DNA from 2 places in the Mesorhizobium sp. M0848 genome. Region 1 is predicted to be linked to the other one. Evidence: riboswitches for the same ligand, from Rfam matches in the RefSeq annotation. Region 1 holds a riboswitch; the other holds the start of a gene.
The links. A riboswitch is a leader RNA that binds a small molecule or an ion and turns the genes downstream of it on or off. The one in region 1 is predicted to bind S-adenosylmethionine.
Positions count from the first base shown of each region.

Region 2: it holds a riboswitch for S-adenosylmethionine, as region 1 does, so the genes downstream of both, NKH95_RS17280 (O-succinylhomoserine sulfhydrylase) here and metX (homoserine O-acetyltransferase MetX) in region 1, are expected to answer to the same signal.

Region 1 is NZ_JAMYOM010000024.1:72,659-76,292, forward strand. Features, by position in the region: gene NKH95_RS25110 (Stf0 family sulfotransferase) at 1-422, opposite strand, end outside; gene metW (methionine biosynthesis protein MetW) at 371-985, opposite strand; gene metX (homoserine O-acetyltransferase MetX) at 1,044-2,213, opposite strand; SAM riboswitch at 2,328-2,405, opposite strand; gene hisC (histidinol-phosphate transaminase) at 2,542-3,634, shown strand, end outside.
Region 2 is NZ_JAMYOM010000014.1:9,947-13,580, reverse strand. Features, by position in the region: gene NKH95_RS17290 (ABC transporter substrate-binding protein) at 1-317, opposite strand, end outside; gene NKH95_RS17285 (2'-deoxycytidine 5'-triphosphate deaminase) at 415-1,509, opposite strand; SAM riboswitch at 1,648-1,725, shown strand; gene NKH95_RS17280 (O-succinylhomoserine sulfhydrylase) at 1,783-2,970, shown strand; gene NKH95_RS17275 (ceramide glucosyltransferase) at 2,976-3,634, opposite strand, start outside.

The sequences.
Region 1 (3,634 bases):
CCACGCGTCAACCGCATATAGCGCAGCTTTGGAAGGCTTGCGGGGAGATCCACGGTTTTGGCAACCTGTGAAAACTGGCTGGCAAACAGTTTGACCGCGTAAATCCCGGAGGGAGACCGCCCGTCCTTCAGTGCATGCAAAACCTGGGCACGGGGGTCGCGGGGATAGTTCGGCATTTCTAGAACACGACGGCCCCCGAACCACTCGAGTGGGTTGCCAAGCCCGGTGGCTGCCATCAATCCGGCTAGGTGGTTGCTGCCACTGCGCGGTGAGGTGCAGATGAGAATTCCGGCTTTCAACCCAGCCCGCATGTCCGGTGGGATTTCAACTGGCAGAGGGCGCCTACGAAAGAGATACATGGCGATCAATATTACCGTTTCAGCAAGAACACTGCCTGCTGGCCGAAGAAGTTCCAGAACCACCACGGCATCGACAGGCCGATCTTCTGGCCGGCGGCGTCGAGAGCGGTTGCCTTCTCGACGGTCGCGCCGAGCTCGTCGCACAGATTGACGAAGTCGCGGATGGTGCAGAAATGGATGTTGGGCGTGTCGTACCAGGAATAGGGCAGGTCCTTGGTCACCGGCATGCGGCCCTGGATGAACAGCGACAGGCGCACCCGCCAGTGGCCGAAATTGGGGAAGGACACGATGGCGCGGTTGCCGATCCTGAGCAGTTCGTCGAGCACCAGCTTCGGGTTGCGGGTGGCCTGCAGGGTCTGCGACAGGACGACGAAGTCAAAGCCCTTGTCGGGATAGAATTCGAGATCCTTGTCGGCATCGCCCTGGATGACCGAGAGGCCTCGCGCCACGCATTCATTGACGCCGCGCTGCGACAGCTCAAGTCCACGGCCGTCGACCTGCTTGGTGTCCTGCAGCAATTCGAGCAGCGAGCCGTCGCCCGAACCGACATCGAGCACGCGCGACTGTGGCGGGATGAGGTTGGCGACGACTTCTAGGTCGACGCGCTGGTCGCGGTTGACGCTCATGGCTTCGCCTCCTGCCTGGCGCATGATCTCGATCCGAAAAGCCTGCAATTTTTCGGGGTCATGCGCTGAGCCCTCTCGCCCGGGCCGCCGAGCCGATGAAGCCGTTTATGGCGGCAAACAGTTCCGGCTCGTCGAGCAGGAATGCGTCGTGGCCGCGGTCGGTTTCGATCTCGACGAAGGATACCGATGCGCCGGCGGCGTTGAGCGCATGCACGATCGAGCGGCTCTCCTCGGTCGGAAACAGCCAGTCCGAGGTGAAAGACACCAGGCAGAAGCGGGTTTTCGTTCCGGCGAAGGCATCGGCCAACCGGCCGCCATGGTCGGCGGCAAGGTCGAAATAGTCCATCGACCGCGTCATGTAGAGGTAGGAGTTGGCGTCGAAGCGATCGACGAAGGTCATGCCCTGATGGCGCAGATAGCTTTCGATCTGGAAGTCGGCGTCGAAGCCGAAGGTCAGCGCTTCGCGATCCTGCAAATTGCGGCCGAATTTCCGGTGCAGCGCGGCTTCCGACAGATAGGTGATGTGGGCGGCCATGCGTGCCACCGCCAAGCCCTTTTCCGGGCGTTTGCCGTGCTCGAAATATTTGCCGCCATGCCAGTCCGGATCGGCCATGACAGCCTGCCGGCCGACCTCATGAAAGGCGATGTTCTGCGAGGAATGGCGCGCGCCGGTGGCGATCGGCAGCGCCGAGAAGACGCGCTCCGGATAGCTCGATGCCCATTCCAGCACCTGCATGCCGCCCATAGAGCCGCCGAGCACGCAGAACAGCTTTTCGATGCCGAAATGGTCAATCAGCATCTGCTGCGCCCGCACCATGTCGCGGATGGTGATAATGGGCAGGTCAAGCCCATAGGGCTTGTCGGTGGCGGGATTGGTCGAGGCCGGACCGGTGGACCCAAGGCAACCACCGATGACGTTGGAGCAGATGACGAAGAAGCGATTGGTGTCGATGATCTTGCCGGGGCCGATCAACACTTCCCACCAGCCAGGCTTGCCGGTCACCGGATTGGTGCTGGCGACGTGCTGGTCTCCGGTCAGTGCATGGCAGACGAGGATGGCGTTGGAGCGGGCATCGTTCAGCGTGCCGTAGGTCTGGTAGGCGATCTGGAACGGTGACAGCAGCGTGCCGGCGTCCAGCTTGAGCGGCTTGTCGGATCCAAAACGCAAAACCGGGCTCGACGGTTGGTCGACCTCGTTGTTGGTTTTGCGGGCACGCAGAATGGCCATGACATCCATCTCACACTTTGAGCCCACGCATCGCGCTTGTCGAAAGTCGATGCCGATCCGGGTGTCCGGCCGGCGCGGACAACAAAAAACCGGCATTGCGGTTGCAAAGCCGGTTACAGGATGCAAACGGCCCTTTAGCAAGTTGTTTAACGTGGCTGCAAGCCGACCGGCCAAATCACCACGGAAGTCCGCTCCCCTTCTAGGGCTGTGGCGCGCCGGCGTCAACGGCCAGCCTTGGGCGGTGGCTGTCGCCTCTCGACATTGCAGGCCACGGCTTGTATTTCCGCTGCGGCTTCCCTCAGGAAGCGTTCTCGACGGATTTTGCGACATGAGCCAGACACCGGACCAGGCACGTCCAACCCCGCGCGCGGGCATCATGGACATAGACGCCTATGTGCCGGGCAAGAGCACGGCGCCCGCGGGCGTCGCCAAGGTTCACAAGCTGTCCTCGAACGAGAATCCGCTAGGGCCCTCGCCGAAAGCGATCGAAGCCGCGCGCGAGATTGCCGGAAAGCTCGACGTCTATCCAGATGGCACCGCCAGGCGGCTGCGCGAAGCGATCGCCGAGGTGCATGGTCTCAACCCGCAGAACATCATTTGCTCCAACGGCTCCGACGAGATCCTCGGCCTGCTGGCGCAGACTTATCTGGCGCCCGGCGACGAGGCTGTCATCACCGAACACGCCTTCATGGTCTACAAGATCTACATCCAGTCGGCAGGTGCCGTTCCGGTGACGATCAAGGAAAGAGACGAGCGCGCCGATATAGACGCCATCCTCGCAGCCGTCACGCCGCGCACCAAGATCGTGTTCCTGGCCAATCCCAACAATCCGACCGGCACCTATGTGCCTTTCCAGGAGGTGCGCCGCCTGCATGCCGGCCTGCCCAGGCACGTGCTTCTGGTGCTAGACGCGGCCTATGCCGAATATGTCCGCCGCAACGACTATGAGGCCGGCATCGAGCTGGTCGGTGCTGCCCAGAACGTGGTGATGACCCGTACCTTCTCCAAGATCGGCCTCGGCGGAGCGCGGATCGGCTGGATGTATGCGCCGATGCATATCGTCGACGCCATCAACCGCGTGCGGGGTCCCTTCAACGTCAATGCGACGGCGATCGAGGCCGGTATCGCAGCCATCCGCGACCGCGCCCATGTCGAGCGCAGCGTGGCGCACAACGAGACCTGGCTGGCCTGGCTGAGCGAGGAATTCACAAAGCTCGGGCTGCGGGTAACGCCGAGCGTCGGCAATTTCGTCCTCGTTCATTTTCCTGACGATCAGAAGCATTCGGCGGCGGCGGCGGACGACTATCTGACGGCGCGCGGCTATATATTGCGGCGCGTTTCGGGCTATGGCTTTCCCAACGCGTTGCGCATGACCGTCGGCACCGAAGAAGCCAATCGCGGCGTTGTCGCCGCTCTCACGA
Region 2 (3,634 bases), on a different contig from region 1:
GCGACCTGCTTCTTGCGCTCCTCGGTGATGCTCATCGAGGCGATGATGGCGTCGAATTTCTTCGCCTGCAAAGCGGGAATGATGCCGTCCCAGTCCTGCGTGACGATCTCGCATTCGACCTTCATCTGCGCGCACAGCGCATTGGCGATGTCGATGTCGAAGCCTTCGACCTTGCCGTCAGCGGTAATGGTGTTGAACGGCGGATAGGCGCCCTCGGTGCCGATCTTGATTTTCTCCTGCGCCTGCGAAAGCGAGCCGGCCGCCATCACCAGTATGGCAGCGCCTGCCACCGATATGATCCATTTCGAAATCTGCATTTTCTTGGTTCCCCTTGAACGCCGGCATCTTGACTACCAACAAGGCAGCCAAGCATGGCGAGCCGGTACAGGCAAGTATTTTGCCTGACGGCGGCGCTCAGCGCGCGGCGCGGAAATGCTTGGACAGCTTCAGGCCCTGCGCCTGATAGTTGGAGCCGAGATCGGTGCCGTAGAGCGCCTGCGGCCGCTTCAGCATGTGCTCGTAGACCAGCCGGCCGACGATCTGGCCATGGTCGAGAATGAACGGCACTTCGTGGCTGCGCACTTCCAGCACCGCCCGGCTGCCCGTGCCGCCAGACGCGGAATGGCCAAAGCCCGGATCGAAGAAGCCGGCATAGTGGACGCGGAACTCGCCGACCAGCGGATCGAAGGGCGTCATCTCGGCGGCGTAGAGCGGCGGCACATGCACCGCCTCCTGGCTGACGAGGATGTAGAACTCGTCGGGGTCGAGCACCAGTTCGCCGGCGCCGCTCTTGTGGATCGGCTCCCAGAAGTCGACGACTTCCTGGGCCCCGCGCTTGTCGACATCGACGAGGCCGGTGTGATGCTTGCCGCGGTAGCCGACCAGACCGTTCTGATCGCCGTTGAGGTCGATCGACAGCGCGATGCCGCCGCCGGAAATGTTCGGCGGCTCGGTGGCGACCAGCGTCTGCGCGCGATGCAGCTCGTGCAGCTCGGCTTCCGAGAGCAGCGCATTGCCGGTGCGGAAGCGGATCTGCGACAGGCGCGAGCCGGTGCGGACCACGATCGGGAAGGTGCGCGGGCTGACTTCCAGAAAGAGCGGGCCATGATAGCCGGCGGCGATCTTGTCAAACTCGTGGCCGCGATCGGTCATGACACGGGTGAAGATGTCGAGCCGCCCGGTCGAGCTCTTCGGATTGGCCGAGGCCGAAATGTCCGCCGGCAGCGCCAGGCTTTCAAGCAAGGGCACGATATAGACGCAGCCGGTCTCCAGCACCGCGCCCTCGGCAAGATTGATCTCGTGCAGCTGCAGCCGGTCGAGCTTTTCCGAGACCTTGTGGTTGGGGCCGGGCAGGAAGGAGGCCCGCACCCGCCAGGCCTTGTCGCCGAGCCTGAGATCAAGGCTGGCCGGCTGGATCTGGTCGGCGTCGAGCGCACGCGCCGACTTCAGCGCGCCGAACTGGAACAGCGCCGATATGTCCTGATCGGGAAGAATGCCTGTCTGCCGCAAGGCTCCACTCCTAGGTCAGACGTTTTTCTTGTCGCAGGTTCTGGTCGCAAAACCGTGGAACACTTTTGCGGAACCTGCTTGGTACAAACCTCTTAATGAAGCCGGCAATTGACGCAAGCGTGGCGCGGGTCTAAAGGGTCGTTATCCCGTGGTGATTTGGCCGGTCGGCTTGCAGCCACGTTAAACAAGTCGCTAAAGGACCGTCGGGCCGCAAGGCCGTATGGACCGGTTGCGACTTTCGCGGCCGGTTTTTTTGTGTCTGGAAGAAAAGCGATGAGCACCAAGAAGCACAACTGGAAGCCTCAGACGGCACTCGTGCACAGCGGAACGCTGCGTTCCGGTTTCGGCGAAACGTCGGAAGCGATTTACCTGACCCAGGGCTATGTCTACGAAACGGCACAGGCCGCCGAAGCCCGTTTCAAGGGCGAGGAGCCAGGCTTCATCTATTCGCGCTACGCCAATCCGACCGTCGACATGTTCGAGAAGCGCATGTGCGCGCTGGAAGGCGCCGAAGACGCCCGCGCCACCGCCTCCGGCATGGCCGCGGTGACGGCCGCCCTTCTGTGCAGCGCCAAGGCCGGCGACCATATCGTGGCGGCGCGTGCGCTGTTCGGCTCCTGCCGCTGGGTGGTCGAGACGCTGGCGCCGAGATACGGCATCGAAGCGACGCTGGTCGACGGCACCAATATCGCCAATTGGGAAAAGGCGGTCAAGCCGAACACCAAACTGTTCTTCCTGGAAAGCCCGACCAATCCGACATTGGAAGTGGTCGATATCGCCGCCGTCGCTTCGCTCGCCAATTCGATCGGCGCAAGGCTGATCGTCGACAATGTCTTCGCCACGCCCTTGCAGCAAAAGCCCTTGCAGCTCGGCGCCCATATCGTCGTCTATTCGGCGACCAAGCACATAGACGGCCAAGGGCGCTGTCTCGGCGGCGTCATCCTGTCGGACAAGAAGTGGATCGACGAGAACCTGCACGACTATTTCCGCCATACCGGCCCAAGCCTGTCGCCGTTCAACGCCTGGACGCTGCTGAAAGGCCTGGAAACGCTGCCGCTGCGCGTGCGCCAGCAGACGGAAAGCGCGGGCAGGATCGCGGATTTCCTGGCCGAACGGCCGGAAATCGCCCGCGTCATCTATCCCGGGCGCGCCGACCATCCGCAGGCTGATATCGTCAAGAAGCAGATGTCGGGCGGCTCGACGCTGATCTGCCTCGACGTCAAGGGCGGCAAGCAAGCGGCCTTCGCCCTGCAGAACGCGCTCGACATCGTCTTGATCTCCAACAATCTCGGCGATGCCAAGAGTCTGATCACCCACCCGGCGACGACGACGCACAAGAATCTGAGCGACGAGGCGCGCGCCGAGCTCGGCATCGGGCCGGGCACGCTCCGGCTGTCGGTCGGGCTGGAAGACACCGACGATCTGCTTGAGGACATCGCGCAGGCGCTGAAGGCCAGGTAGGGCCTTCAGGCGCCGGACGGCGTCTCCTCCAGCTCGGCCGTCTTGGTGCCGATGGTCATCGCATTGCCGCGCCAGTCGACGGCGCCGCCGAGCCAGCCGCGCCCCCACATCGCCGGAAGGATCAGGTCGCGCGCCATGATCGCCGTGACCATGCGTGGCGACAGGTACCAGCCCTTGGACCAGGCCAGCGCGCACTCGGGAAGGTAGAAGGCTACCAGCACTGCAAGGGCGGTTGCCCAGAGGCTGAAGCCGGCACTGGCCGCGGCAATCAGCGCAAGCACCAGCGGCACCACGGCGCCGGTCAGGATTTCGGGTGCGAAGAACAGAGGGAAAGTGACGCGGCGCAGGCGCGCCCAACGGGCCTGACGCGACCAGATCTCGTCAAAAGAGCGCCGGCCAAGCGGCTGCTCGAAGGGGGCGGCGACGAGATTGACGCGCAGGCCGAGACTGTTCACCAGCTTGGTCGCGGCGGCATCCTCCGCGATCTCGGCGGCCAGCGCGCGGATGCCGCCATTGGCGTCGAGCATCGGCTTGTTCCAGAGCATGCTCTTGCCCTGGGCAAAGCCCAGGCCGAGCGCCTCGCCGGCATATTGCCAGCGCGCCTGCAGCGTGTTGAGGAAAGCGCATTCGACCTCGGCCCAGAAGCCGGCCGGCCGCGAGCCAA